DNA from 3 places in the Streptomyces sp. NPDC102514 genome. Region 2 is predicted to be linked to each of the others. Evidence: predicted binding sites of a transcription regulator. Region 2 holds the regulator's gene; each other region holds the start of a gene.
The links. Region 2 encodes HrcA, which represses chaperone genes, less so after heat shock. Its sites were predicted from a motif close to TTNGCACTCNGNNNNNCNGAGTGCNAA; they were not measured.

Region 1: the regulator HrcA is predicted to act here: its motif matches at 4,157-4,183, upstream of groL (chaperonin GroEL).
Region 3: the regulator HrcA is predicted to act here: its motif matches at 3,570-3,596, upstream of groES (co-chaperone GroES).

The regions. Positions count from the first base shown of each region.
Region 1 is NZ_JBVJLW010000018.1:114,741-124,723, forward strand. It holds gene ACZ60E_RS36420 (NmrA family NAD(P)-binding protein) at 1-825, shown strand, start outside; gene ACZ60E_RS36425 (NADH:flavin oxidoreductase) at 996-2,135, opposite strand; gene groL (chaperonin GroEL) at 2,403-4,031, opposite strand; gene ACZ60E_RS36435 (cold-shock protein) at 4,434-4,640, opposite strand; gene ACZ60E_RS36440 (MoaD/ThiS family protein) at 5,116-5,391, opposite strand; gene thrC (threonine synthase) at 5,461-6,777, opposite strand; SAM riboswitch class I at 6,793-6,950, opposite strand; gene ACZ60E_RS36450 (glucosyl-3-phosphoglycerate synthase) at 7,126-8,073, shown strand; gene ACZ60E_RS36455 (alpha,alpha-trehalose-phosphate synthase (UDP-forming)) at 8,296-9,720, shown strand; gene otsB (trehalose-phosphatase) at 9,873-9,983, opposite strand, start outside.
Region 2 is NZ_JBVJLW010000014.1:259,621-269,603, forward strand. It holds gene ACZ60E_RS31860 (S41 family peptidase) at 1-1,492, opposite strand, end outside; gene ACZ60E_RS31865 (hypothetical protein) at 1,573-2,103, opposite strand; gene ACZ60E_RS31870 (16S rRNA (uracil(1498)-N(3))-methyltransferase) at 2,477-3,223, opposite strand; gene ACZ60E_RS31875 (nitronate monooxygenase) at 3,220-4,305, opposite strand; gene dnaJ (molecular chaperone DnaJ) at 4,415-5,554, opposite strand; gene hrcA (heat-inducible transcriptional repressor HrcA) at 5,555-6,571, opposite strand; gene ACZ60E_RS31890 (MBL fold metallo-hydrolase) at 6,821-7,603, shown strand; gene ACZ60E_RS31895 (DUF3097 domain-containing protein) at 7,687-8,490, shown strand; gene hemW (radical SAM family heme chaperone HemW) at 8,638-9,870, opposite strand; gene ACZ60E_RS31905 (SpoIIE family protein phosphatase) at 9,926-9,983, opposite strand, start outside.
Region 3 is NZ_JBVJLW010000027.1:19,000-28,982, reverse strand. It holds gene ACZ60E_RS41750 (dipeptidase) at 1-105, shown strand, start outside; gene ACZ60E_RS41745 (class I SAM-dependent methyltransferase) at 102-1,313, opposite strand; gene ACZ60E_RS41740 (polysaccharide deacetylase family protein) at 1,638-2,468, shown strand; gene ACZ60E_RS41735 (polysaccharide deacetylase family protein) at 2,465-3,229, shown strand; gene groES (co-chaperone GroES) at 3,741-4,049, shown strand; gene groL (chaperonin GroEL) at 4,167-5,792, shown strand; gene ACZ60E_RS41720 (DUF397 domain-containing protein) at 6,216-6,416, shown strand; gene ACZ60E_RS41715 (helix-turn-helix domain-containing protein) at 7,177-8,037, opposite strand; gene ACZ60E_RS41710 (hypothetical protein) at 8,391-8,819, opposite strand; gene ACZ60E_RS41705 (PadR family transcriptional regulator) at 8,835-9,152, opposite strand; gene ACZ60E_RS41700 (hypothetical protein) at 9,314-9,532, shown strand; gene ACZ60E_RS41695 (SDR family NAD(P)-dependent oxidoreductase) at 9,730-9,983, opposite strand, start outside.

The sequences.
Region 1 (9,983 bases), on a different contig from region 2:
GCGCTGGTACGCGACCCGGCCACGGCCCGCGCCAAGGCCGTCGAGGCGCTCGGCGCGGAGCTGGTCACCGGCGATCTCCACGACCGCGACTCCGTGACGCGCGCGGCGGAAGGCGTCCGCGCGGTCTTCTCCGTACAGATGCCCGGCCTCACGGAGGACGGCTTCGACTTCGACGGGGAGGTGCGGCAGGGCGTCAACCTCATCGAGGGCGCCAGGGCGGCCGGGGTGCCGCAGTTCGTGCACACCTCCGTCAGCGGTGCGGGTCAGCACACCGAGGACCCCGGCTGGGCCGAGGGCCGGTGGGCATCGACGGCGGCCACGCTGGAAGCCAAGCGGGAGATCCAGGACCGGCTCCGCGAGGCGGGCTTCCCCCGCTGGACGCTGCTCAAGCCGGGCTTCTTCATGGAGAACTTCCTCCCCTCCATGCGGTTCCTGTTCCCGCGCGGGGTCGAAGGCGGCATCGTGAGCGTGCTCAAGCCCACGACCCACCTGTCGCTCGCCGCCGTGGACGACATCGGCACGGCGGCAGCCGCGGCCGTCGCCGCGCCGGAACGGTTCGACCGCGTCGAGCTGGAACTGGCCAGCGACTACCTGTCGATGGCGCGGATCGCCGAGATCCTCTCCCTGGCACTGGGTACGCACCTGCCCGCGCCGGACATGACGGAGGAGCAGGCGCTGGCCGCGGGCATGCCGGCGATGGGTGCCTCGCACGAGCGGCTGAACGTGGTGGGTCAGCCGGGCCGTCCCCAGTACGCCCGCGACCTCGGAATCGAGCTGACCCCCTTCGAACGGTGGACAACCCAACACCTGACCCCGACGACCTGACCCCGCCCCCACCCTCCCCCGTCGTCCACGCATGGGGGCTCCGCCCCCTCGCCCCCTTCGCGCAGTTCCCCGCGCCCCTAGGCCCCTAGGCACCAAGGGGCGCGGGGAACTGCGCAATCCTTTGGGCCCGCCCCCACCGACCCGCAGTCGAAGGCGCCCCCGCCCGAGACTCAGCTGAGCGAGCGCAGCGCCACCGCGTCGAACGCGGCCAGTTCCCCGAACCGTCCGCCCAGTACCTTCACGGCCCATTCCGGGTCCTGGAGCAGCGCGCGGCCGACCGCGATCATGTCGAACTCCTCGTTCTCCAGCCGGTCGAGCAGATCGTCGAGGCCCTTGACCGGCGCACCCTCACCACGGAAGCCCTTGAGGAAGTCCCCGTCGAGGCCGACCGAGCCGACGGTGATGACGGGCTTGCCGGTGAGCTTCTTCGTCCAGCCGGCCAGGTTCAGCTCGGAGCCGTCGAACTCCGGCAGCCAGTAGCGCCGCGTCGACGCGTGGAAGGCGTCCACTCCGGCCGCGGCCAGGGGCGCGAGCAGGGATTCAAGCTCCGCCGGGGTCTCCGCCAGGCGCGCCTTGTACACGTCCTGCTTCCACTGCGAGTAGCGGAAGAGGACAGGGAAGGCAGGCGAGACTACCGCCCGCACCGCGGCCACGATCTCCGCGGCGAACTTCGTACGGGCTACGAGGTCCCCGCCGTATCCGTCCGTGCGGCGGTTGGTGCCCGCCCACAGGAACTGGTCGAGCAGATAGCCGTGCGCGCCGTGCAGTTCGACCCCGTCGAAGCCGATGCGCTCGGCGTCGGCGGCGGCGTCGGCGAAGGCCTGGATGACGTCGTCGAGGTCGGCCTGGGTCATCTCCTTGCCCTGGCCGGCGGTGCCGTCCATGCGCAGGCCGGACGGGCCGACCGCGGGCGCGTCCGCGTACGGCGGCTCCCCGGCGGAGCGCACCATGCCGATGTGCCAGAGCTGCGGCACGATCGTCCCGCCCGCCGCGTGCACGTCCGCGGCGACCTTCGCCCATCCCGCGAGCTGCTCCTCGCCGTGGAACCGCGGCACCCGGTCGCTGTTCCCGGCGGACTCGTGGTCCACGTACGTGCCCTCGGTGACGATGAGGCCGACACCGGCGGCGGCTCGGCGCGCGTAGTACGACGCCACGTCCTCCCCCGGTACTCCGCCCGGCGAGAACTGCCGGGTCATCGGCGCCATCGCGATCCGGTTCGGAACGGTCAGGCCGTTGAGGGCGACGGGCCGGGAAAGGACCTCGGCGGCGCGGGAGGCGGAGGGGGCGACAGTCACGTGGGGGCTCCTCATGGGGGGAGGGAGGGGATTGCACATCCCGTCGGGTATGTGCATACGCATGGATAACTCCCCGGACAACCATCCCGGCGCCCGATGCATTCCTCCGCCCCCACCCACCCCTGTGACCCCGGACACGATCCCGGCGTGACCCCGGAAGCAGCCCCGGGCACGACCCCGGGAACGCCCGAGGGCGGCACCCCTGGAATGGGGTGCCGCCCTCGGTTCGTACAACTGTGGTGAAGCGGTGCCGCGGCGGTGGACCGCCGATCCGTTTCCGGATCAGAAGTCCATGTCACCGCCCGGCATGCCGCCACCGGCGCCGGCGCCGGCCGAAGCCTTCTCCGGCTTGTCGGCGATGACGGCCTCGGTGGTGAGGAACAGCGCGGCGATGGAGGCGGCGTTCTGCAGGGCAGAGCGCGTGACCTTCGCCGGGTCGATGATGCCTTCGGCGATCATGTCCACGTACTCACCGGTCGCGGCGTTGAGGCCGTGACCGACGGGCAGGTTGCGGACCTTCTCGACGATGACGCCACCCTCGAGACCACCGTTGACGGCGATCTGCTTGAGCGGGGCCTCCAGGGCGAGCTTCACGGCGTTCGCGCCGGTCGCCTCGTCACCCGTGAGCTCGAGCTTCTCGAACACCGAGGAAGCCTGGAGCAGAGCCACGCCACCACCGGCGACGATGCCCTCCTCGACGGCCGCCTTCGCGTTGCGAACGGCGTCCTCGATGCGGTGCTTGCGCTCCTTGAGCTCGACCTCGGTGGCGGCACCGGCCTTGATGACGGCCACGCCGCCGGCCAGCTTCGCCAGGCGCTCCTGGAGCTTCTCGCGGTCGTAGTCCGAGTCCGAGTTCTCGATCTCGGCACGGATCTGGTTGACCCGGCCCTGGACCTGGTCGGCGGAGCCGGAGCCGTCCACGATCGTGGTCTCGTCCTTGGTGATGACGACCTTGCGGGCACGGCCCAGCAGGTCCAGACCCGCGTTCTCCAGCTTCAGGCCGACCTCCTCGGAGATGACCTCGCCGCCCGTGAGGATGGCGATGTCGCCGAGCATGGCCTTGCGGCGGTCACCGAAGCCCGGAGCCTTGACGGCGACGGACTTGAAGGTGCCACGGATCTTGTTGACGACCAGCGTCGACAGCGCCTCTCCCTCGACGTCCTCGGCGATGATCAGCAGCGGCTTGCCGCCCTGCATGACCTTCTCGAGGAGCGGGAGCAGGTCCTTGACGTTGGCGATCTTCGAGTTGGCGATCAGGATGTACGGGTCGTCGAGGACGGCCTCCATACGCTCCATGTCGGTGGCGAAGTACGCCGAGATGTAGCCCTTGTCGAAGCGCATGCCCTCGGTGAGCTCAAGCTCAAGACCGAAGGTCTGCGACTCCTCGACGGTGATGACGCCTTCCTTGCCGACCTTGTCCATCGCCTCGGCGATGAGCTCGCCGATCTGGGTGTCGGCGGCGGAGATGGAGGCCGTGGAAGCGATCTGCTCCTTGGTCTCGACATCCTTGGCCTGCTCGAGAAGGGCACCGGAGACGGCCTCGACGGCCTTCTCGATACCGCGCTTGAGGGCCATCGGGTTGGCGCCGGCGGCTACGTTGCGCAGACCCTCGCGGACCAGCGCCTGGGCGAGCACGGTCGCCGTGGTCGTTCCGTCGCCGGCGACGTCGTCCGTCTTCTTGGCGACTTCCTTGACCAGCTCTGCGCCGATCTTCTCGTACGGGTCCTCAAGCTCGATCTCCTTGGCGATGGAAACACCATCGTTGGTGATCGTGGGGGCGCCCCACTTCTTCTCTAGGACGACGTTGCGGCCCTTGGGGCCAAGGGTGACCTTGACGGCGTCGGCGAGCTGGTTCATCCCGCGCTCGAGACCGCGCCGTGCCTCCTCGTCGAACGCGATGATCTTGGCCATGTGAAGTGGTCCTCCCGGACTGGGGTGGAATCTCCAGGACCGCGCCCGCGCCCGCGACGGACGGCCTGCAGACCTCGTGGTTCCTTGCCCCACCCGGTCTGCGGGCCTCACTGACCCGATCCTCGTTGTCACTCTCACCTGCAGAGTGCTAACGCCAATGATTAGCACTCGACCCATGCGAGTGCAAGCGTCTCTCAATGATCCGCAGGTGGGAGGGGGTGAGGGGAGAGGGCGCTCGATGACCATGGGGCGCACGCGCGACCCCCGAACGCCCCGCGCACGACTCCGGCGCCGGCATGCCGAAGGGCCCGCGCCCGGGTCGCCGGCATGCCGAAGGGCCCGTACCCGGGAGGTACGAGCCCTTCGGAAGAAGAACGTCGCTGCAGTAAGTCGGCGCGTGCTTCAGCCGGTCGCCAGTCGGACCATGTCCGCCTGCGGCCCCTTCTGGCCCTGCGAGATCTCAAAATCGACCCGCTGACCCTCTTCCAGGGTGCGGTAGCCGTCCATCTGAATCGCGCTGTAGTGGACGAATACATCCGCACCACCGTCGACCGCGATGAAGCCGTACCCCTTCTCCGCGTTGAACCATTTGACGGTGCCCTGAGCCATGCCTAACTCCCCTATTACTGGCCCTTGCACAGACCCGCACTTCGCGGATCCGGGTCAGACCTCACCCCCCAACGGTTGGGGGTGTGCGCCGGAACGCGTCGACCGCGGCTGAATGTATCCGTCCAACTGCCGTCTGCAACAGGTCAATCCGACGAGAATTCCGGGCACGGATGATCGGAAATATGTGAAGGATTTACGCAGATTCAGGGCAAGTCGGGCCCGGTAAATGCCATAAACGGCTCAAAAGGACCAGTTACTTTGGCTGCTTCTTGTCGGGCCCCGGGCGCGAACTCATATGCGCCGACCTTGCGAAGCGAAGCAGCTTCCCCAACTGTACCGCGCTCAACCATACAGAATTGCCCCCTCCGCTTCAGTCGCGGAGAGGGCAATTCGATGAACTCTGCGTGTTCGACATTACCAAGGGTAATGATCAGCGGCGCCGAGCGGGCCCCGGACGGGACGCCGTGCGGGGCGCTCAGCCTCCGGCGACCGCCGGGATGATCGAGACCCCGACGCCGTCCGGCGTGGCCGTCTCAAGACCCTGCTCGAAGCGGACGTCGTCGTCGTTCACGTACACGTTGACGAACCGCCGCAGCTTGCCCTGGTCGTCCAGGACACGGGCCGCGATACCGGTGTGGTTCTTCTCCAGATCGGCGATGACCTCGGCGAGGGTCGCCCCTTCGGCGGCCACTTCGGCCTGGCCACCCGTGTAGGTACGCAGAATGGTGGGGATACGGACGTTGACGCTCACGGGACCTCCATCAGGTAGGGCTGTGGTACTGCGCCCCTTCTTCGGGGGCGCGGGGAACTGCGACAGCGATCAGGAACCGAGCCCGGCCTCATGGAAGGAGTCGAGGTTCGGACGGATGGTCGCGGTCAGCCCCGTGTCGGAGGCGACGGCGTCCAGCGTCTTCAGACCGTCCCCCGTGTTGAGGACGACAGTCGTCAGCGTCGGATCGAGCAGACCTGCTTCGATCAGCTTCTTCGCCACCCCCACCGTCACCCCGCCGGCGGTCTCCGCGAAGATCCCCTCGGTCCGCGCCAGCAGCTTGATCGCGTCGACGACCTGGCCGTCGTTCACGTCCTCCACGGCCCCGCCCGTCCGGCGGGCGATGTCGAGCACGTACGGCCCGTCCGCCGGGTTGCCGATCGCCAGCGACTTCGCGATCGTGTTCGGCTTCTGCGGCCGTACGACGTCGTGCCCGGCCTTGTAGGCGACGGACACCGGCGAACAGCCCTCGGCCTGGGCACCGAAGATCTTGTACGGCCTGTCCTCGACGAGACCGAGCTGGATCAGCTCCTTCAGCCCCTTGTCGATCTTCGTCAGCTGCGAGCCGGAGGCGATCGGCACGACCAGCTGGTCCGGCAGCCGCCAGCCGAGCTGCTCACAGATCTCGTACGCCAGGGTCTTGGAGCCCTCCGCGTAGTACGGCCGCAGGTTGACGTTGACGAAGCCCCAGCCCTCGCCGGCCGGGTCGCCGATCAGCTCGGAGCAGAAGCGGTTCACGTCGTCGTAGTTGCCCTCGATGCCGACGAGCTCGCCGCCGTAGACCGCGGCCATGACGACCTTGCCCTGCTCCAGGTCGTGCGGGATGAACACGCAGGAACGGAAGCCGGCCCGCGCGGCGGCGGCGCCCACCGCGCCCGCGAGGTTGCCGGTGGAGGAGCATGAGAGCGTGGTGAAGCCGAACGCGCGCGCGGCCTCCAGCGCCTGGGCGACGACACGGTCCTTGAAGGAGTGCGTCGGGTTGCCGGAGTCGTCCTTGACGAAGAGCTTGCCGGCGTCGACGCCCAGCTCGCGCGCCAGGTTGTCGGCCTGGACGAGCTTGGTCCAGCCGGGGTTGATGTTCGGCTTGTCCGCCACGTCCGCGGGGACGGGCAGCAGCGGCGCGTACCGCCAGATGTTCGCCGGACCGGCTTCGATCCGCTTGCGGAGTTCCTCGGTGTCGTAACCGGAGAAGTCGTACGCGATCTCCAGCGGGCCGAAACACTCCTCGCAGGCGAAAACCGGACCGAGCGGTACGCGGTGGCCGCATTCGCGGCAGGAGAGCGCGGCGGCCGGACCGAGATCGACGGCGTTCGCGGAGTCCGCGGAGGGGGTGGAGTTCGTGGTGCTTGCAACTGTCTGCGCAGCCATGGAGGCGAGGCCCTTTCCTCATCTTCCTCACGACGCACTTCGCCATGAGACGGATTTGGCACCTTCCCGAGCCGGGAGCCTCGCTGCACTGATCAACAATGATCAGGACGAGACCGGCTGGAGGGTTGCCGGGGCTTCAACGGGCCGTATCCCTCTGCCCCTCTGGATGAGCGGTATTTAGTTGTCTACGCAACGACCCCCGACATGCGATGGTCATCAGCGTTGTTCAAGACTGTAACCGACGGCATGGATGGTGGAGAAAGCCGTCCGAACCGCGAGATGACCGTCACACCGGTCCACATCGCGGCGGGACGCACGCATCCCGATGAACGCAAGGGAGAGCCGCACGTGCTGGAAGACGTCGAGCGCTGGCTGAGCACGCGCTCCTGGTCCGTCGAGGACCGCCCGCTCAAGAAGCTGATCGCCGCGAAGCGGTCCACGGGCTCCACGGTCAGTGTCGTACTGCCCGCTCTCAACGAGGAGGAGACCGTCGGCGAGATCGTCGCCGTGATCCGCCGCGAGTTGATGCCCGCGAGAGTGCCGCTCGTCGACGAGATCGTGGTGATCGACTCGGGTTCGACGGACCGCACCTCCGAGGTCGCCGCCGCCGCGGGCGCCCGCGTGGTGCACCGGGACGAGATCCTGCCCCGCATCCCGGCCGTGCCCGGCAAGGGCGAGGTGCTGTGGCGCTCGCTGCTCGTCACCCGCGGGGACATCGTGGCCTTCGTCGACGCGGACCTGAAGGAGTTCTCGGCGGACTTCGTCTCCGGGATCGTCGGTCCGCTGCTCACGGATCCGGGGGTCGACCTCGTCAAGGCGATGTACGACCGCCCGCTGGGCTCCGCCGCGGGTCAGGGGGGCCGGGTCACCGAACTCATGGCCCGGCCGCTGCTCAACATGCACTGGCCGCAGCTGGCCGGCTTCGTGCAGCCGCTGGGCGGGGAGTACGCGGCCCGCCGCTCGCTCCTCGAACGGCTCCCGTTCCCCGTGGGCTACGGCGTGGAACTGGGCATGCTGGTCGACTCGCTGCACCTGGTCGGCCTGGACGCCCTCGCGCAGGTCGACGTGGGTGTGCGCAAGCACCGGCATCAGGACGGGCAGGCGCTCGGGCGGATGTCCGCGGCGATCTACCGGACCGCTCAGCTGCGGCTTGCCCGCGGGCACATGATCCGGCCGTCGTTGACGCAGTTCGTACGGGGAGAAAGTGGCTTCGAGCCGCGGACGTACTCGGTGGACATGGAGGAACGTCCTCCGATGGCCGACATCCGGGAGTACGTGTCGCGCCGCGCGGCTTAGCGGTACCGACCACTCCGCGGAGAGCACCGTCTTCGTCCGCGGGCCCGGTGGGGGCTGGTCGCGCAGTTCCCCGCGCCACCATCAGGGGCGCGGGGAACGGCGCAGTCTTGTCGCTTTTAGGGGCGCGGGGAACTGCGCGGCACGCCCCCGCCGACCCACGGTCTCCCCTCCGCGGCCAGTGGGAACGTTTGAGCGGATAGCGCTGCGGCTAGATTTCGAGTCATGGCTCCCACCCACGGCAAACACCCCGTCCTCGTCGCGTCCAACCGCGGCCCGGTCTCGTACACGAAGGACGAGTCCGGCGAGCTCACCGCCAAGCGCGGCGGAGGCGGACTCGTGTCGGGCCTCTCCGCCATCGGCCCCGACGCCGGCGCCCTGTGGGTCTGCTCGGCCCTGGACGACGGCGACCGCGAGGCCGTCCGGCGCGGCGTGGGCGAGGACGGCGTCCGGATGCTCGACATCGACGCCGACACCCACGCGGCCGCGTACAACGGCATCGCGAACTCCGCGCTGTGGTTCGTCCACCACATGCTCTACCAGACCCCCCTGGAACCCGTCTTCGACGCGGAGTTCCGGCGCCGGTGGGCGGCCTACGAGACGTACAACCAGGCCTTCGCCGAGGCACTGGCCGAGGAGGCGGCGGACGGCGCCGCGGTCCTCGTACAGGACTACCACCTGACGCTCGTGCCGCGGATGCTCCGCGAGCTCCGTCCCGACCTGCGGATCGGGCACTTCTCGCACACCCCGTGGGCCCCGCCGGACTACTTCCGGCTCCTCCCTGACGACATCGCGGCGAAGGTCCTCGACGGGATCCTCGGCGCCGACCGGGCCGCGTTCCTCACCCGGCGGTGGGCGGACGCGTTCACGGAGTGCTGCCGGGCCGTACTGGGGGACGACTTCGCCCCGGACACGCAGATCGGCGTGCACGGGCTCGGCGCCGACGCGGACTTCCTGCGCGAGCGCTCGCACCGCGCGGACGTCGACGAGCGGATGGCCGCGCTGCGCGAGCAGATCGGCACCGCGCCCGACGGCAGCGCCCGCAGGACCATCGTCCGGGTGGACCGGACCGAGCTGTCCAAGAACATCGTGCGCGGCCTGCTGGCGTACCGGCAGCTGCTGGACGACCGGCCCGAGTGGCGCGAGCGGGTGGTGCACGTGGCGTTCGCGTACCCGTCGCGGCAGGACCTGGCGGTGTACCGCGACTACACGGCCGAGGTGCAGCGGGTCGCCGACGAGATCAACTCCGTGTACGGGACGGCCGACTGGACGCCGGTCGTACTGCACGTGAAGGACGACTTCGCGCGCTCACTGGCGGCGTACCGGCTGGCCGACGTGGCCCTCGTGAACCCCATCCGCGACGGGATGAACCTCGTCGCGAAGGAGGTGCCTGTCGTGTCCGACGACGGGTGCGTGCTGGTGCTGTCGCGGGAGGCGGGGGCGTACGAGGAGTTGGGCGAGGACGCGGTTGTCGTGAACCCGTACGACGTCTCGTCCACCGCGGAGGCGTTGCACGAGGCGTTGACCGTGCCGCTTGCTGAGCGGGCCGAGCGGACCAAGCGGTTGGCTGTGGCCGCCACCGCGTTGCCTCCGGCGCAGTGGTTTCTCGACCAGTTGCACGCGCTGCGCTCCGCGGGGGCGGTTGGCTGACGCCGGGTCGTGGTGATCTGCGGGCTCGGTGGGGGCTGGTCGCGCAGTTCCCCGCGCCCCTTAAAAGCAAAAGAATGCGCCGTTCCCCGCGCCCCTAAAGGCGAAAAGCGACAAGACTGCGCCGTTCCCCGCGCCCCTTGGGGGCTGCGCCCCTAGCGGGGCGGTGCCAAGTGGGTGGCCAGGGCCGTGAGCAGTCGGGTGACGCCCTCCGGGCCGTCCACCACCAGGTCTGCGCGGTCGGTCAGTTCCGTCACCTCGTTGCT
Region 2 (9,983 bases):
GATGCTTCCCGTCGAGGGTGAACGCGGGCGCGTAGTCGCGGAATCGCAGCGGTGTCGCCTCGGTCACCGACAGGTCGGCGGTGTTGGCGAGCTTGAGCTGGCGCAGCGGGCGCGGGCCGGGGTGCGACCAGGCCAGCCAGGCCGAGTCGGGTGAGAAGACGAGCCCGGAGACCTCGCCGTCCTCGCTGCGGTCGACCTCGCGGACCTCGCCGGTCTCGCGTTCGACGAGCAGGACACGACCGTCGTGCGAGGCGACCGCGGCCCGGCTGCCGTCGGGTGCCATCGCGAGTCCGAGGACGCGGCCGAGCTGTCCGGCGGCGAGCCTGCGCGGGGTCGCGCCGGGTGCCACGCCGGTCGCCGGGGCGAACTCCAGGGCGTCGTCGCCCTCCGCGTCGGTCGCCCACACCACGTGTTCCTCGCCGTCGGCGCGGAAGGTGCGGGGCAGCCTGGCCCGTACGCCCTGTTCGGCGGCGAGCGCGCGGGCGGGTCCCGAGCGGTGGGTGACCCAGTGGACGGCTCCGCGCACGGCGACCGCGCTGCCGCGTCCGGTGTGGTCGGGCGCGGCGGCGCCGAACCAGCGGGCGGCGTTCACGGGATGGGGCTGCAGGTCGACGCGCTGTCCGCCGAGCCGGATGTCGAGCCGGCGCGGCTCGGCCCCGTCGAGGTCGTCGAGGATCCACAGCTCACCGGCGGACGCGTACACGACGCGGGTCCCGTCGGTGGAGGCGTGCCGGGCGTAGAAGCCCTCGATCCCGGTGTGCCGCCGCAGGTCCGACCCGTCGGCGAGGGACGAGTACACGGCTCCCACGCCTTCGTGGTCGGAGAGGAAGACGACCCGCTCCCCGACCCACGAGGGGTATTCGAGGTTCCCGTCGAGGTCGGCGTGCAGCCGTACGAACTCGCCGCGCTCCCCCTCCCCGTCGCTCGCCCGGTCGATCCACAGCTTGCCCGCCGTGCCGCCCCGGTAGCGCTTCCACCAGGCGGCCTCGCGGCCCATGGGCGCTGACAGCAGTACGGTGCCGCCGGGGCCGTGGGCCACATCGCCGACGGGCCCGTACGGGAGGGTCGTCGCGGGTCCGCCGTCGAGCGGGATCGCGCGGGCCCAGCTGCGGCGCAGGCTGGCCTGGCCCTGCGTGCTGAGCGCGAGCACCTGGCCCTCGGGTGTCCAGCCGCGCACCTGGGTCTTCCAACTGCCCCAGTACGTGAGGCGTTTGGCGGGGCCTCCGTCGACGGGGGCGATGTGCACCTCGGGGGCGCCGTCGCTGGTCGAGGTCCAGGCGACGGTCGCGCCGTCCGGGGAGATCCGTGGATGGTTCACGGGAACGTTGTCGGCACTGACCCGCCAGGCACGGCCGCCGTCGAGCGGCGCCACCCAGACGTCGTCCTCGGCGGTGAAGGCGATCAACTCACCGTGCAGGTGCGGATACCGGAGATACGCGGAGGTCGCGGCGGATGCGGCGGATGCGGATGCGGCGGATGCAGGCTGTGTCACCCGATCACCCTATGCAGCCGTCCCCGGCCGCGACCAGAGCTTTCGATCACTTCCCCGGGCCGGCCGCTTCGTCGCATTGATCACTTTCCCGAGATGCAGGAGCAACTCGGGTTCGGATACACGGTCACGGTCCGGGTGACGGTGACGGTCGCCCCCGGCTGGTCGGGCGGCGGGGTCGTCGGGTTGTTGGCGGGCGGTGTATTCGCCTGGCAATTGCCGAGGACGTTCAGCCGGAACACCTCCTTGCCGCCCACCGTCGCGGTGAGATCGCCGCGTACGCAGGTGCCGTTGACCTCCTGGGTCACCTGGCCCTTGATGCTGATGTCCTGGCCGTCCTTGGTCTCGCCCGTGCAGTCGACGGACGCCACGCTGTGGACGCTCGCCGAGGGAGTGGGTTCGCCCTTGTCGCCGTACGAGGCGGTGCAGGTGAGCCACTGCACGTCGATGCCCCGCTTCTCCAGCTCGCTCGTGCCCTTCTGGTCGGTGGTGATCGCGACGGCCGCGGTGTTCAGGCCGTCGCCCGGTTCACACGCGACCAGCGCGAACACGGCCGAGACGGCGGTCAGTGCGATCGCCGGGCCGCGGTGCCGTATACGCCTCAGTGCCCCCATGCACGGCAGCGTGCCACCACTGACGCCCCCGCGGTAGCCCCCATGCGGCCACGCTCACCCTCCCGGGGACGCGGCCCCCGAACCCCCGCGGCACGACTCACTGCCGACTGCGGGCCGACGAGGGCTGGCCGCGCAGTTCCCCGCGCCCCTGAGCGCCTGACGGCGCGGGGGTTCAGGGGCGCGGGGAACTGCGCAATCGTTGAGGCCCGCCCCCACCGCACCGTTCACTGTCGACTGCGCGCCGGTGGGGGCTGATCGCGCAGTTCCCCAACTCGCCGCACCGCGAACCCCGGACGGGCCGAGGTACCCAGGGGCGCGGGGAACTGCGCAATCACGTACGCCCACGCCCACCGGGCCCGCAGCCGGGCCGGTGCTACGACCAGCGCCCCGTCCGGCCCAGCAGCAGCGCCACCGCTGCCGTCCCCGCCGTGGACGTCCGCAACACGCTGCGTCCCAGCCGGCAGGCCCGCGCCCCGGCCTCGGTGAACGTCGCCAACTCCTCCGGGGAGACACCCCCTTCGGGCCCGACGACCAGCACGATCGACCCGGCGGCGGGCAACTCGACGGTGGCGAGGGGCTCACCGGGGTACCCCCGGTCCTCGTGCAGCACCGCAGCGAACTCCGCTTTGGCGAGAAACGCCGCAACCTGCTTCGTCGACATCGCGTCCGCGACCTCCGCGAACCGCACCCGCCGCGACTGCTTGCCCGCCTCACGCGCGGTCGCCCGCCACTTCGCCAGTGCCTTGAGCCCCCGCTCGCCCTTCCACTGCGTGATGCAACGCGACGCCGCCCAGGGGACGATCGCGTCGACGCCGGTCTCCGACATGGTCTCGACGGCGAGTTCACCCCGGTCGCCCTTGGGCAGCGCCTGCACGACGGTGATACGGGGCGCGGGCGGCGGCTCCTCGTGCACGACGTGGAGGTCCGCCACGACGAGCCGGTCCTTGCCCTCGGCCGTCATGACGACGCCCTCGGCCCAGCGGCCCCGCCCGTCGGTGAGGACGACGTCCTCACCGGTGTGCAGCCGTTTCACGGACACCGCGTGCCGCCCTTCGGGCCCGTCGAGCACGAACTGCGGCCCGCCGGGCACCTCGTCGACCACGAACACCGGCGCGGTCATCGCCCGACGCCCCCGCCCTGCTCGGCCGACAACGCTGTCCTGGCGGCGGCGAGTTCGGCGGCCAGCACCTCCACCAGCTGTCCGGCGGGCAGTTCGCGGGCGAGCCGGTGCCCCTGTCCCGCCCACAGCGCCATGCCCTGCGCGTCCCCCGCCTTGGCGGCGGCCTTGCGCAGCGCGGAGGTGAGGTGGTGCACCTCGGGATAGGCGGCGGGCGCGTACGGCCCGTGCTCGCGCATGAAGCGGTTCATCAGCCCGCGCGCGGGCCTGCCGGAGAACGCCCGCGTCAGCTGCGTACGCACGAAGAGGGGGTTGGTCAGCGCCTGCTTGTGGAGGGCGTTGGCCCCGGACTCGGGGGTGGCGAGGAAGGCGGTGCCGAGCTGGGCGGCGCTCGCGCCGGCGGCCAGCGCCGCGGCGATCTGGCTGCCGCGCATGATGCCGCCGGCCGCGACGATCGGGATCTGCACGGTCTCGCGGACCAGCGCGACGAGCGACAGCAGTCCGATGCCGGAGCCGTCCGTCTCCGGGTTGTCGCGGTGGGTGCCCTGGTGGCCGCCGGCCTCGACGCCCTGCACGATGACCGCGTCGGCGCCCGCCCACTGCACGGCCTGCGCCTCCTCGGCGGTGGTCGCGGTGACGAGGGTGAGCGTGCCGGCCCGGCTCAGGGAGTCCAGGACGTCACGGGTGGGGCAGCCGAAGTGGAAGGAGACGACCGGCACCGGGTTGTCGAGGAGGACGGCGAGCTTGGCGTCGTAGCCGTCGTCGCGTCCGCTGTCGGGGTCGCCCAGTTCGGTCTCGTACCAGGAGGACTCACCGGCGAGCTGGTGGGCGTACACCTCGACGGCCGACCGGTCGGCGTACTCGGGCTGCGGCATGAAGAGGTTCACGCCGAACGGCCTGCTGGTGGCCCCGCGCAGCTGCTTGATGTCCTGGTACATGCCGTCGGCGGTCTTGTAGCCGGCGGCGAGAAACCCGAGCCCTCCGGCTTCGGACACGGCCGCGGCGAGCTGCGGCACGGAGACGCCGCCCGCCATCGGGGCCTGCACGATCGGGAGAGGGAAAAGATCGGTCAGCGCGGAGGACATGACGGCATGTTGTCACGTCCTCCCTACAAGTCCGAATCCGGCCGTCCGCCGGGCATAAGCCACAGGAATCATCCTGTGGCACGCCCGGCGGTCACCAGCGGTTCGCCCGTCAGGTACGGCCGTTGAAGGCGTCCTTCAGCCGGGAGAACAAGCCCTGCTGACCGGGCTGGAACTGCCCGGTGGGCCGCTCCTCGCCGCGCATCTGGGCCAGCTCCCGCAGGACCCGCTCCATCTCGGGATCGAGTTTCGTGGGCGTCATGACCTCGACGTGCACGATGAGGTCGCCGCGTCCGCCGCCCCGCAGATGGGTGATGCCGCGCCCGTGCTTGGGGATCGACTGCCCGGACTGCGTCCCGGGGCGGATGTCGACCTCTTCGAGCCCGTCGAGCGTCTCCAGCGGGACCTTGGTGCCGAGTGCCGCCGCGGTCATCGGGATGGTGACCGTGCAGTGCAGATCGTCGCCGCGCCGCTGGAACATGTTGTGCGGCAGCTCGTGGATCTCCACGTACAGGTCGCCTGCGGGGCCGCCGCCGGGGCCGACCTCGCCCTCGCCCGCGAGCTGGATCCGGGTGCCGTTGTCGACACCGGCGGGGATCTTCACGGTCAGGGTCCGGCGCGAGCGCACCCGTCCGTCGCCCGCGCACTCGGGGCACGGCGTCGGGACGACCGTTCCGAAGCCCTGGCACTGGGGACACGGGCGGGACGTCATGACCTGGCCCAGGAAGGACCGCGTGACCTGGGACACCTCGCCGCGACCGCGGCACATGTCACAGGTCTGCGCGGACGTGCCGGGGGCCGCGCCCTCACCGCTGCAGGTGGTGCAGACGACGGCCGTGTCGACCTGGATGTCCTTCGTCGTGCCGAAGGCGGCCTCGTCGAGCTCTATCTCCAGCCGGATCATCGCGTCCTGGCCGCGCCGCGTGCGGGACCGGGGTCCACGCTGCGACGCCGTGCCGAAGAACGCGTCCATGATGTCCGAGAAGTTGCCGAAGCCGCCGGCTCCGAAGCCGCCCGCGCCACCGCCGCCCGCCTGGGACAGCGGGTCGCCGCCGAGGTCGTAGACCTGCTTCTTCTGCGGGTCCGACAACACCTCGTACGCGGCGTTGATCTCCTTGAAGCGCTCTTGCGTCTTCGGATCGGGATTGACGTCCGGGTGCAGCTCGCGGGCGAGCCGCCGGAATGCCTTCTTGATCTCGTCCTGGGACGCGTCGCGGCGCACGCCGAGTACGGCGTAGTAGTCCGTGGCCACTTACGACTCCGCCAGGATCTGTCCTACGTACCGTGCCACCGCTCGTACCGCTCCCATCGTTCCGGGGTAATCCATGCGCGTCGGTCCGACCACGCCGAGTTTGGCGACTGCTTCGCCGCCCGAACCGTAGCCGACCGAGACCACAGAAGTGGAGTTGAGTCCCTCATGGGCGTTCTCGTGACCGATCCGTACGGCCATGCCCGAATCGTTGACCTCGCCCAGGAGTTTGAGGAGCACGACCTGCTCCTCCAACGCTTCGAGCACCGGACGGATCATGAGGGGAAAATCATGTCCGAAGCGCGTCAGATTGGCGGTGCCGCCGATCATCAGCCGCTCCTCGGTCTCCTCGACAAGAGTCTCCAGGAGGGTGGAGAGCACGGTCGTGACCGTCCCCCGGTCCTCCGACTCGAAGGCGTCGGGGAGATCCTGCACCAGTTGGGGGACATCCGCGAAACGGCGCCCCGTGATCCGGCTGTTGAGCCGCGCGCGCAGATCTGCCACGGAGACCTCCCCGAAGGGGGCCGGGCAGTCCACCATGCGCTGCTCGACCCGCCCGGTGTCCGTGATCAGGACGAGCATGACGCGGGCCGGGGCCAGCGCGAGCAGCTCCACATGACGCACGGTCGAGCGGGTCAGTGACGGGTACTGGACGACGGCCACCTGGCGGGTGAGCTGTGCGAGGAGCCGCACGGTCCGCCCCACGACGTCGTCGAGGTCGACGGCACCGTCCAGGAAGTGATGGATCGCCCGCCGCTCGGGCGCGGTCATCGGCTTGACGCCCGCGAGCTTGTCTACGAAGAGGCGGTAGCCCTTGTCCGTGGGGATGCGCCCCGCACTGGTGTGCGGCTGCGCGATGTACCCCTCGTCCTCCAGGACCGCCATGTCGTTGCGGACGGTCGCCGGTGACACCCCCAGCCGGTGGCGCTCCGTGAGCGCCTTCGAGCCGACCGGCTCCTCCGTGCCCACGTAGTCCTGGACGATGGCGCGCAGCACTTCGAGCCTGCGTTCACTGAGCATCGCGCACACCTCCCGTGGTCTTCCGCGCGGTCATCGGTCGTCAGTCGGTCGTCATCGGCGGTGTCGCCTGGCACTCAGCGCGCGCGAGTGCCAGCATCCCCGCGCCAAGTGTACGGCCGGTGGGTACGGGCCGGGCAAGGGCGGGCCTGCGATGTCGTGACGCCGGGCACATCGGACAGGCGACGTGTACGAGGGTGTCCCGCTCTGTCGGGAACATGCAGGCGCGGCCGACGGGGTTAGCGTCGGCGCATGAACGTGACATGGGAAGGGTCCGGGCGCGACGGGACCGGCTGGGAGGAGCTGTCCCCGTACGCGGGGCGCTGCCGGCTCCCGGGGTGGGACTGCACGGCCGGGCTCGTGGTCGGCGAGGACGCGGCGCTCATGATCGACGCGGGATCGAGCGTGCGGGAGGGCGCGCGGCTGCGCACGCGGGCGCACGAGTTGCTCGGGGGCGGGCGCGTCACGCACCTCGCGCTCACGCATCCGCACTTCGACCATGTCTTCGGGGCGGCGGCGTTCACGGGGGCCGAGGTGTTCGCCGCGGCGGGCGCCGTGGGGGTCCCCCCGGTCGAGCGAGGCCGGGACTGGGGGAGGGTCCTGGGCGAGGGGCGGGAGGAACTGCTCGCGGACGCGGTGCGCAACGGCGCCGATCCCGCGGAGGCGGCCGAGGCGGCGGATCTCCTGGTGCGGCCCCGGCATCTCGTCTCCGGCGAGTGGACGCTCGACCTGGGCGGTGGCCGGCAGGTCCTGCTGGCGAACGTGGGCCCCGGGCACACCGGCCACGACCTCGCGGTCCTGGTCGCCGGGCCCGGTTCGCCTGAGATCGTCTTCTGCGGCGACCTGGTCGAGGAGTCCGGCGAACCCCAGGCCGGACCGGACGCCGTGCCCTCCCGGTGGCCCGCCGCGCTGGACCGCCTGCTGGCCCTCGGGGGCGAGGACGCGCTGTACGTGCCCGGGCACGGGGCGGTGGTGGACGCGACGTTCGTACGGGCCCAACGGGAGGCGCTGGCACGGCGTTTCGACGTGCCGTGAGTCGTGCCGCAAGTCCTGCCGCGAGCGCCGCTCCGGGGTGTCGGTGTACGTGCGGGGCCCGGGCTTCTCCTATCGTCATCCGAATGCGCCAGTACTCAGCGGATCTCACCCCTCCGTGGAAGAAGCCCAAGCCCGTGCCCGAGGTCGCGGCGGAGCCGGGGCTCGTGGTCGAGGAGCCCGGCACCGGGTTCTGCGGTGCCGTGATCCGCTGCGAGGCGGGGACGGTGACGCTGGAGGACCGCTTCGGCAAGCACCGGGTGTTCCCGCTGGAGCCACGCGGCTTCCTCCTGGAAGGGCGCGTGGTGACCCTCGTACGCCCGTCGGCCGCGCCGGTACGCCCCACGCGCACGGCGTCGGGATCGGTCGCCGTGCCCGGGGCGCGGGCCCGGGTGGCCCGTGCGGGACGCATCTACGTGGAGGGCCGCCACGACGCCGAACTCGTCGAGCGGGTCTGGGGCGACGACCTGCGCATCGAGGGCGTCGTCGTCGAGTACCTGGAGGGCATCGACGACCTGCCCGCCATCGTCGACGAGTTCGCCCCCGGGCCCGACGCGCGGCTCGGGGTCCTGGTCGACCACCTGGTCCCCGGCACGAAGGAATCGCGTATCGCGGAGGCCGTGACGAGCGAGTACGCGCTGGTCGTGGGCCACCCGTACATCGACGTCTGGGAGGCCGTGAAGCCGTCGTCCGTGGGCATCGCGGCCTGGCCGCGGGTGCCGCGCGGGCAGGACTGGAAGACGGGTGTCTGCCGGTCTCTGGGGTGGCCGGAAAACACGGGAGCGGCGTGGCAGCGGATCCTGGACTCGGTCCACTCGTACCGCGACCTCCAGCCGGAACTCCTGGGCCGAGTGGAAGAACTGATCGACTTCGTCACGGCCCCGGAGTAGAAACACTTCCCCCCTTTGTCCTCAAACGCCGGACGGGCTGAAAGATGCCTTTCAGCCCGTCCGGCGTTTGAGGACAAAGGGGGCGAGGGGCGCAGCCCCATGCGTGGACGGGAACGGGCAGGGGCGGCGGGGGCGGGGGAAAGCCCGCTAATCCACCAGGTCCCGGACCACCCCGTCCGCCAGCAACCGCCCCCGGAGGGTGAGCACGGCCCGCCCCTCCCCGAAGGGCCCCGCCTCCAACAACCCCCCAGCCAGCGCACGCGAAGCCGCCGCCAGCCCATCCGCCCGCAGCAGCGACAACGGACACCCCGTCACCAGCCGCAGCTCCAGCAGAATTCGCTCGACCCGCCGGTCCTCCTCGGACAGCAGCTCACGCCCGGCGCCGGGCGACCGCCCACCCGCCAACGCCCCCGCGTACGCGCCCGGATGCTTGACGTTCCACCACCGCACCCCGCCCACATGGCTGTGCGCCCCGGGCCCGGCCCCCCACCAGTCGGCCCCACGCCAGTACAGCTCGTTGTGGAGGCACCGCCCGGCCTCCGAGGTGGCCCAGTTGGAGACCTCGTACCAGGAGAACCCCGCCTGCGACAGTCGGTCCTCGGCCATCAGGTAGCGGTCCGCGTGGACGTCGTCGTCGGTCATCGGGACCTCGCCGCGCCGGATGCGCCGGGCGAGCTGCGTCCCCTCCTCGACGATCAGCGCGTACGCCGACACGTGGTCGGGCCCGGCGCCGATCGCCGCGTCGAGCGAGGCCCGCCAGTCGTCGTCGCTCTCGCCGGGGGTGCCGTAGATGAGGTCGAGGTTCACATGGTCGAAGCCGGCCGCGCGGGCCTCGGCGACGCAGGCCTCGGGCCGGCCGGGGGTGTGGGTGCGGTCGAGGATCTGCAGCACGTGCTTGCGCGCGCTCTGCATCCCGAAGGAGATCCGGTTGAACCCGCCGGCCCGGAGCGTGGCCAGATACCCGGGGTCCACCGACTCCGGATTCGCCTCCGTGGTGATCTCCGCGTCGTCCGCGAGCCCGAACTCGTCCCGGACGGCCCCCAGCATCCGTACGAGATCGTCGGCGGCCAGCAGGGTGGGCGTACCGCCGCCGACGAAGACCGTGCGGACGGGCCGCGGGTCGTCGCCGAGGACCTTGCGGGCGAGACGGACCTCGTCGATGAGGGTCGAGGCGTAGTTGTCGCGGGAGGCGAGCACGCCCCCCGAGCCGCGCAGCTCCGTCGCCGTGTACGTGTTGAAGTCGCAGTAGCCGCAGCGGGTCGCGCAGTACGGGACGTGGAGATAGAACCCGAGCGGGCGGTCGGCCGCGTCGGCGAGGGCGTGCGCGGGCAGCGCCCCGTCGTCGGGGACGGGCTCGCCGTCGGGGAGTGCGGAAGGCATGTCCTCCATTGTCCCGCACGCACGCAGGTGCCCCCTCCGCGCGGCCGGAGGGCCGTCACTCGGCCTGCAGCACCAGCAGCGCCAGGTCGTCCTCCGGCGGCTTTCCGCCGAAC
Region 3 (9,983 bases), on a different contig from region 2:
TGGCAGAACTCGGTACGGGTGCTGGCCGCCGCCGAGGACGTGGCGCGCGACGAGCAGTCCCGCAGGGGCCCGTCGAACGCGACCCTGGAGCAGCTGGACGGTTAGTTTCCGGGTGTGGTGACGGGGTGCCCCAGGAGCATGGCCGGGGCGCCCTGCACCCGCGTCAGGAACACGGTCGCGGAGTGCGGCCCCTGCGGCTTCACCTTGCGCCGCAGCTCCTCCGGCTCGACGGCCGACCCGCGCTTCTTCACGGTCAGGACGCCCACCTCGCGCTGCCGCAGCAGCGCCTTGAGCTTCTTGACGCCGAAGGGCAGCTGGTCGGTGATCTCGTAGGCGGTCGCGTACGGGGTGGCCGTCGCGGAGTCCGCGGTGACGTAGGCGATGGTCTCGTCGACCAGCCCTCCGCCGTCCAGCTCCGCGGCCACCTCGGCGACCAGATGCGCGCGGATGACGGCGCCGTCGGGCTCGTACAGGAAACGTCCCACGGGCCGCACCGCGGGATCGGGCAGTCCGCGGCCGAGGAGGGTCCGCGCGGCGGGCAGCAGGGTCGCGCGGACCGAGCCCGCCTCCCCGGTGCCGAACCACAGCACGGCCTCCTTCACGTCCCCGGCGTCCGAGATCCACTCGGCCCCGGCCTCGGCGGGCACGGCCTCGTGCGGAATGCCGGGGGCGATCTTCAGCGCGGCGAGAGGTGCCTTGAGGGCAGCCCGGACGGCCCACGACAGGGGCGGTGAGTAGGCCTCGGGGTCGAAGATCCGCCCGCGCCCGCCCCGGCGCCCCGGATCCACGAACACGGCGTCGTACCCGGCGGTGTCGACCTCGGTGACATCGGCCTCGCGTACCTCGATCAGCTCCGCCAGCCCGAGCGCCTCGGCGTTCGCGCTGGCCACGGCCGCGGTCAGCGGGTCCCGGTCGACGGCGAGGACCCGGATCCCGGCACGGGCGAGCGCGATCGCGTCACCGCCGATGCCGCAGCACAGGTCGGCCACGGACCGCACCCCCAGTGCCTGGAAGCGCGCGGCACGGTACGCGGCGACGCTCGCCCGGGTCGACTGCTCGACCCCGTTCGGCGTGAAGAACATCGCCGCCGCGTCCGCCGCCCCGAACTTCGCTACGGCCCGCTGCCGCAGCCGCGCCTGCCCGAGCGCGGCCGACACGAGCCCGACGGGATGGTCACGCCGCAGCCGCGTCGCCACGGCCAGTTCCTGGGCCGGTTCGGTACCGCGCACCTCGTCGAGCAGGGCACGCCCCTCGGACGTACGCAGAGCGGCGAAGGAGGCGAGCGGGGAGTCCGGCGGATCGAGGTCGTTCACCGCCCCATTGTGGGCCAGTCGGTGGACGGCACGCGCGCGACGGCGGTGTCGCCCCGGAGAAGGCCCCTTGACCTGGGAGTATCCGACCCCATGCGACTTGTAAGACAAGCTGACAGCGCCCCGAAAGGGGCGCGGGGAACTGCGCGGCCCGCCCCCACCGGCCCGCAGACGACTGTCCGTCGGTCCCGCGCGGCGGCACGCGCGATCTTGACCCTGCTGGCAGCCACCGCCAGCGCCCCGAAAGGGGCGCGGGGAACTGCGCGACCCGCCCCCACCGGCCCGCGGTCGACCGTCCACCCGTCCCGGGCAGCGGCACGCACGGCCCTGGCCCTGCTGGCAGCCACCGCACTGGCAACCGCCTGCTCGGCCCCGGCCCAGCCCCCCAAAGACGTCAAGCCGGCCGCAGGCCAACAGGCAGCGGCCAAACTCCGTCAGGAACAACGCGCCCACGCCGCGGCGGTGAAGAGATGGGGCCTCCACAAGGCCCCCCTGCCCGCCCCGCCCGCCCCGGCGAAGAAGCCGCACATCGACACCCGTGACGGCTTCGAGGTGGACGACCACGAAGGACTGCCGCCCGTCTTCACGACGATCCCCACCAAGGACAAGGTCGTCTTCCTCACCATCGACGACGGCGCCGAGAAGGACCCGGCGTTCCTGCGGATGATGAGCGAGCTGAAGATCCCGTACACCGCCTTCCTCAGTGACTACCTGGTCAAGGAGGACTACGGGTACTTCAAGAAGATGCAGGCCACGGGCGTCTCCCTGAACAACCACACCCTCCACCACCGCTATATGCCCGGCCTGTCGTACGCCGCGCAGAAGCGTGAGATCTGCGGGATGCAGGACGTGATCGAGAAGCGGTACGGAAAGCGGCCGACGCTCTTCCGCCCGCCTTTCGGCAACTACAACGAGGACACCCTGCGGGCCGCCAAGGCCTGCGGCATCAAGGCGGCGCCCCTCTGGAACGAGGAGGTCTTCGTCGACCACTGGGAGTACCGGGAGTGGGACCGCGACCTGCGCCCCGGAGACATCGTTCTCAGCCACTTCCGCGGCAAGGAGGACTGGCAGGGCACGATGCCCGACATGGTCCGCCGCTTCCTGAAGCTGATCACCGACAAGGGGTACGCGGTGGCCCGCCTGGAGGACTACCTGTGAGGCGCCGGGGGGCCACCGCCGCACTTCTGGCAGGCGTGCTCTGCCTCGCCGGCTGCGCCCAGTCCGTCGACCCCATCGAACGGCTGGGCAAGAAGGCGGCGGAGAAGGTACGCACACACGGGCCCCCCGTGGACGCGTACCGCCGCTGGGGGCTGAGCGCCCCGCTCGCCCGTGCGCCGGGCCCCTCCGTCCCGCGGCCCGCCTTACGGGCCGCGGGGCCCGGCCTGCCGCCCGTGGTGGACCGCGTCCCGACCCGCGACAAGGTCGTCTTCCTGACCTTCGACGACGGCGCGGAGAGGGATCCGCGGTTCGTCGACATGGTGCGGGAGCTGCGGCTGCCGGTGAGCGTGTTCCTCACGGACAGCGTCGTGGGGCCGGGGTACGCGCACTTCGGCCGGCTGCGGGCGGTCGGTGCGAGCGTGCAGAACCACACGCTCGATCATCCGTATCTGCCGGGGCTGCCGTACGAGGGGCAGCGGGCGGAGATCTGCGGGCAGCAGGAGAAGCTGAAGCGGCGGTTCGGGATTCGGCCTCGGCTGTTCCGGCCGCCGTACGGCGATTACAACGGCGACACGTTGCGGGCCGCGGGGGATTGTGGGATCGCTGCGGTTGTTCTCTGGCGGGATCCAGCGCGGTTGCGGGCGGGGGACATTCTTCACTGTCCTGAGGGGGGTGGGGCGTTGACGGGGGCGACCGTCGGGATGCTGCGCCGCGTCCAGGAGCAGGGGTTCGCTGTGGGGCGCCTGGAGGACTACCTGTAGGGGGCCCGGCTTTTCCTCGCCCCCGCCGCCCCTACCCGTCCCGTCCACGCATGGGGGCTGCGCCCCCTCGCCCCCCTTTGCGCAGTTCCCCGCGCCCCTGGGGGGGTGGGGGTGGGGGTAGAGGGGAGAGTGCGGAAGGTGGGCGGGGGGAAGGGCGGGCGCGGGTGTTTTTCAGGGGCGCGGGGAACTGCGCAATCTTTTGGGTCCGCCCCCACCGGGCCGCAGCCGACCACGCCCCAGCCCGTCCGGCGCTTGAGGACAACGGGGGGCCGGGGGCGCAGGCCCAGGGGCGGCAAGCCCGATTCCGACCCGCCCGGATGCCGCCAACCGCCGGAGGCAACTGGCACTCCGCTTGACCGAGTGCTAATCGCAGTCATAGTCTCGGCTCTGGCACTCACCGCAGGAGAGTGCCAATAGCGACGGGCAGGTCCGGCACCCGCGACGACGGATCCACCTGGTCGCCACCTCAGACAGTTAACCCCGTGAGATCTCCGAAGGGGGAGGTCGGATCGTGACGACCACCAGCTCCAAGGTTGCCATCAAGCCGCTCGAGGACCGCATTGTGGTCCAGCCGCTCGACGCCGAGCAGACCACCGCCTCTGGCCTGGTCATTCCGGACACGGCGAAGGAGAAGCCCCAGGAGGGCGTCGTCCTGGCCGTTGGTCCGGGCCGCTTCGAGAACGGCGAGCGGCTTCCGCTCGACGTGAAGACCGGCGACATCGTGCTTTACAGCAAGTACGGCGGCACCGAAGTGAAGTACAACGGCGAGGAGTACCTCGTCCTCTCGGCTCGCGACGTACTCGCGATCATCGAGAAGTAATTCACCCAGGTTTGCTTTGAACTGCGCCCCTGGCCCCAGCGAGTACTCCACACGAGTACTAAAAAGCGCCGGGTGCCCGGGGCGCCGTTCGTTTTTTGAGAGGACTGAATCAGCTCCATGGCGAAGATCCTGAAGTTCGACGAGGACGCCCGTCGCGCCCTTGAGCGCGGCGTCAACAAGCTTGCCGACACCGTGAAGGTGACGATCGGCCCCAAGGGCCGCAACGTCGTCATCGACAAGAAGTTCGGCGCCCCCACCATCACCAACGACGGCGTCACCATCGCCCGCGAGGTCGAGCTCGACGACCCGTACGAGAACCTCGGCGCCCAGCTGGTGAAGGAGGTGGCGACCAAGACCAACGACATCGCGGGTGACGGTACGACCACCGCCACCGTGCTGGCCCAGGCGCTCGTCCGCGAGGGCCTGAAGAACGTCGCCGCCGGCGCGTCCCCCGCCCTCCTCAAGAAGGGCATCGACGCGGCCGTCGCCGCGGTCTCCGAGGAGCTCCTCGCGACCGCGCGCCCGATCGACGAGAAGTCCGACATCGCGGCCGTCGCCGGTCTGTCCGCGCAGGACAGCCAGGTCGGCGAGCTCATCGCCGAGGCGATGGACAAGGTCGGCAAGGACGGTGTCATCACCGTCGAGGAGTCCAACACCTTCGGTCTGGAGCTGGACTTCACCGAGGGCATGGCCTTCGACAAGGGCTACCTGTCCCCGTACATGGTGTCCGACCAGGAGCGTATGGAGGCCGTCCTCGACGACCCGTACATCCTGATCCACCAGGGCAAGGTCTCCTCCATCCAGGACCTGCTTCCCCTGCTTGAGAAGGTCATCCAGACCAACGCGTCGAAGCCGCTGCTGATCATCGCCGAGGACGTCGAGGGCGAAGCCCTGTCGACCCTGGTCGTGAACAAGATCCGCGGCACCTTCAACGCGGTGGCCGTCAAGGCCCCCGGCTTCGGCGACCGCCGCAAGGCCATGCTCGGTGACATCGCGACGCTCACCGGCGCCACGGTCATCGCCGAGGAGGTCGGCCTCAAGCTCGACCAGGTCGGCCTGGACGTGCTGGGCACCGCCCGCCGCGTGACCGTCACCAAGGACGACACGACCATCGTCGACGGCGGCGGCAACAGCGCCGACGTGGCCGGCCGTGTCAACCAGATCAAGGCCGAGATCGACTCCACGGACTCCGACTGGGACCGCGAGAAGCTCCAGGAGCGCCTCGCGAAGCTGGCCGGCGGCGTGTGCGTGATCAAGGTCGGCGCCGCCACCGAGGTGGAGCTCAAGGAGAAGAAGCACCGTCTGGAGGACGCCATCTCCGCGACCCGCGCCGCGGTCGAGGAGGGCATCGTCTCCGGTGGTGGCTCCGCGCTCGTCCACGCCGTGAAGGTCCTCGAAGGCAACCTCGGCAAGACCGGCGACGAGGCGACCGGTGTCGCCGTCGTCCGCAAGGCCGCCGTCGAGCCGCTGCGCTGGATCGCCGAGAACGCCGGCCTGGAGGGTTACGTCATCACCTCCAAGGTCGCCGACCTCGACAAGGGCCAGGGCTTCAACGCCGCGACCGGCGAGTACGGCGACCTGGTCAAGGCCGGCGTCATCGACCCGGTCAAGGTCACGCGCTCCGCCCTGGAGAACGCCGCGTCCATCGCCTCCCTGCTCCTCACGACCGAGACCCTGGTCGTCGAGAAGCCGGCGGAGGAAGAGGCCGAGGCCGGCCACGGTGGCCACGGGCACTCGCACTAGGCGCTTCCCCGAGCGCGCGGTGAGTTGACCGCGGGCTCGGTGGGCGCTGAGCGCGCCCACGCGGCGGAGCCGCACATGGATACGGCCCCGCGCCCCTTCGGGGCGCAGCATGAAGGCCCGGCTTCCCGTCTCGGCGGGGGCCGGGCCTTCATGCTGCCGGGATGGTCTGGGTCCGCGAATCTGATAGTTCGTCCGTTGTCGACGCCGTGACTCCCCGTGGCCGGGGTGATTGGGCCAGATCTCGTATGGCGAATAAGGGTGAGCTTCACCTAACCTGGAGAGGTTGTAGCCCTTCGTAGTGTTTTGGGCACTCTGTGCGAATGTTTACCCGATGATTTCGGGGACCGCCTGCCACAGTGCACAACCGTCCACTACGCTCGAAGAGCACCATTTGGGCAGCTCGGGGAATCTAGGGGGACTGCGGTGGTTCATGAGGGGGAACCCTTATGGCGCAGGAGCAGCGCTTGTGGCAATGAGACGGAGTGTGTGGAGATAGCGGTGCGGGCCGAATGCGTTCTTGCTCGTGACTCCAAAACACCCGTTATGGCCGTGCTGTACTTCACCGCCGTCACATGGTCGAGCTTTCTCCGGGCTCTGTCACAGGGGGAGTTGCGAGACTCATGACTTTCTTACTGGGCGTCGGCAGGAGGTCTGAGGCAGCCATGGACACTGAGAAGTCTGCAGTGCACGGGGAGCGCAGGGGCCGTTCCCGGTCCACCGGCGTCGGAGGTGTCGCTGTCTTCCTGCTCGCCGTCGGGACGGTGGCCACCACGACAGCTGCCGCGACGTCGCTCTTGGTGGACAGCGTGGTAGCCAAGCGGGTCCTGTGGGGAGTAGTGCTCGTGGCTATCTCGGTCAGCGCAGGATTGTGGCGCGGAAATCAGGCTGTCACTGCATCCCCACCGAATTCTGATCGTCTTCCGTACGTCCCGCGCGCGGGTTCCCCTCGGTGAGACGGTTCTTCCGTCGTCGCAAGGCTCCCCGGGCCCACCATGTGAGGGCGGCCAGACATATTGCGCCCACCAGGCCGAGAGCCAGGGTGGCGATGTTCCCCCAGGGGAGTTCGAGTTCTCCGGACGCGTACCGAGCCACAAGGGCCAGCGAGCTCGATATGAGGAGGAGTAGGAGCGTGACTCCGACTCCGACTCCGACGAGGGTCGCGTCATTGGGCTCCTGTGGCGTATGTGGGGCGTCTTCCTGCGCGGCAGGGTTTTCTATCGGCTCGATACCGTTGGGAAGTTCCCCGGTGGCTTCGTCTTCGGTGAAACCGGTCGGGCCCGCCCCTTGCTCGTGAGTGTGCGTCAGCTTGCGCAGGCGCTGCCATGCTGACCTGGTCACGTCGATCCTCCCCCTGGTTCCACCGCTGGCGGTTGGTGATGCGGGCTCAACCCACGCCGAGGTCCTGCTTGATGCGGTCGATCAGGCCGAGTGACTCGGACTCGTCGAGCGCCATCTCCGTGATGTCCCGGTAGCACTTCTGATAGCGCTTCAACAGTTCGACGTCTTCGCCACCCGTCATGCTGCCAGCAGCATGCTCCAGGTACAGGAGGTCCTTGTCGTCGGTGAAGCCGAGCAGGACGAAGCTGCCCAGGGTGCTGTAGTGGGCGCCGGCCGCAAAGGGAAGCACCAGGATGGTCACATCGCTCCGGGTGCCGAAGTCCAGCAGTTGCTGCAGCTGCCCGGCCAAGACTTCTTTCCCGCCGATCTCGCGTCGTACGGCTGCTTCGTCGAGGATGAATACGGAGCTGAGTCGCTCCGCGGCCTCGAACATTCGAGACTGGCGCTCCATCCTGAGGTCGACCACACGGTTGACCCGCTCGTCATCGAGACCGCGGGGAGCGAGAAGCGCCTCCGCGTAGGCGCGGGTCTGCAGATGACCCGGTACCACGATGGGGTGGTACGTGTGCAGACGGGCGGCTGCGGTTTCGTACCCCAGGTACTGAGCGAACTGGGGACTGAGAACCTCGTGGTAGCCCGACCACCAGCTGGGACCCTTGCTTCCCCGGGCAGCTTCCTCCAGCTCCGCCACTACGGCGGGGTCGGTGATCCCGTAGACGTGTGCCAGCGCTCGCAGGTCACTGACGGAAATGCTGACCGCGCCGGTCTCTACCCGGATCAGTTTCGATTGCGACCACTCCACACGCTCGGCCGCCTCGCGCTGCGTGCAGCCCGCGTCCTCCCGCGCCCTGCGCAGCGCGATACGCAGCTTGCGTCGATTGAGACTTGGATCAACAGAGGGTGCCATCACCGCTCCTTCCGTCGTGCACGTACCCTGCACTTCATCCGCCATGCCATGAATGCCTGTGGCTTTCAACTCTATCCCTTAAGCGATGGTCAATCGGCTACTAGCTGATTGGCTTGTTCATGCTGCGGGCTGGTTCTGGAGAAGCGAGCGACCCGGTATCGGCGCTCTGGCGTGACAGTGTGCGAGCGGCGGACCCGCACGGAGGCCGACCGCACGGCCGGAGTCGAATCCGGCCGTGTGGCACCGGGCATTGCATGGTCATGTCCGGACCGTGAGGTGAAGTCGAAACGCGTGAGGGCCCCCACTCCGGTGGGGGCCCTGCGATGTCGAGCGCTCTGCCGTCCTCGTCGGCCTCAGTCGACCCGGCGCTGTGGATTACTCCACGTCTCCCAGCGGATTGAGCACACTCCCAGGAAGACGCGCAGGTAGTGAAATCGCGGAATGCGCCCTTCCTGCAGGCGCAGTTCGTTGCGGTGGTTCATCATTTCCTCGACGCGCCACTCGTCACCTTTGGGCAGCAGTGCCCCGATGACGAGCAGTCTGATCCCCACCCTTGTCTGCCTGCGATCCGAGGAGACGTCGCTGCGCGACTTCGAGAGACCGATGGCCACCCTTCCCACACGGGTGAAGAAGGTGCTCAAGGCCGGGGGCAGTAGGCCCACCAGGGTGTTCCCCATGTCTGTCTCAGTCGCGCGTCTCCACTTTAGGAACAGCAGCAACGCCAGCAGCAGGAGAAGTGCCGCCGAGGCAGAAAGGGCGACGGCGGCGAGAACGGTGACCATGGGTATGGGGTCCGATCAGTCCGTGACGGGGGTGGCCGCAGATGTGGTTGTCGGTGACGGCCTTCTCTTGTAGGCGCCGGCCAGAGCCAGTCGCGCTTGCTCTGCTCCGTCGGTGGTGAACGAGTAGTACCGGCGCCTTGGGCGTGGGGGGGTTGCAGCGGTGTGGGCGTCGGGGTCTTCCCAGGAACTCTCCAGTATTCCCGCTCGCTCCAGCCGGGCCAGGATGGGATGGATGGTTCCACTCTGTAGGCCCACCGCCTGGCCGACCGTCAGCCCGTACTGGGGCTGTGTCGGGTTCTGAAGCAGTTCCTTGAGGACCAGCTGAGTCTGCATGGTCATTCGGAGTCCGCTCATACAGCTAACTCTACCTAACTCGTCAAGCACCTACCTAGTTCTACAGTCGGTACATTTTGAGCCTATCTCTACTTAGGTTGTTCTCGACTTGAGTAGAGGTGTAGCCTGCGGTGCGAGCGCAGAGTGAGAGGAACATCGGTATGACTTCGCAGGGGCTGAGCGAGAACGATGCGAGTGGACCCGACATGGGGCCCGGTGGTGTGCCCCCGGCCTGGGACTTCCGGCTCGACCGCTCCGGACTGCTCGTCAAGGCGGGACGGCATCTGCAACTTCACGTTTCCCTGGCTCTGCTGCTCTGGCTGATCGCGGCAGTAGCCGGCTGGGGCGCCATCCAGTGGGAGTGGCCTCCTGCGGGGTGAGCGAGCAGGCAGTAGACAGTCGAGCGAGGTGTGATGGGCCCCCATCATTCGGTGGGAGCCTTCCGTCTCCTCCTTCGCTGATCATGTAGCCCCGGAGCGCGTGATGACAGCGGTCGTGGTATGGCACAGCAAAAGTCCCCTCCACCTCTAGGTGGAGGGGACTTCATCGATGTCAGGGCCTAACGGCAGCAACGCGCTCACTTCGGGCCGTACTTGCGGCCCGTCTTCGAGCTGATGCCGCTGAGCAGGCCCCGCGGGGTCACCTTCGCCACGCCCATCAGGGCCTTGTAGCGCGGGTCCGGGATGGACAGGGACTTGTCCCGGGCCAGGTCCGCCAGCGCGGCCGTGACCACCTTGTCGGCGTCCAGCCACATCCAGTTGGGGATGTTGTCCGTGCCCATCCCGGCCCGCTCGTGGAACTCGGTCCGTACGAAGCCGGGGCACAGTGCCA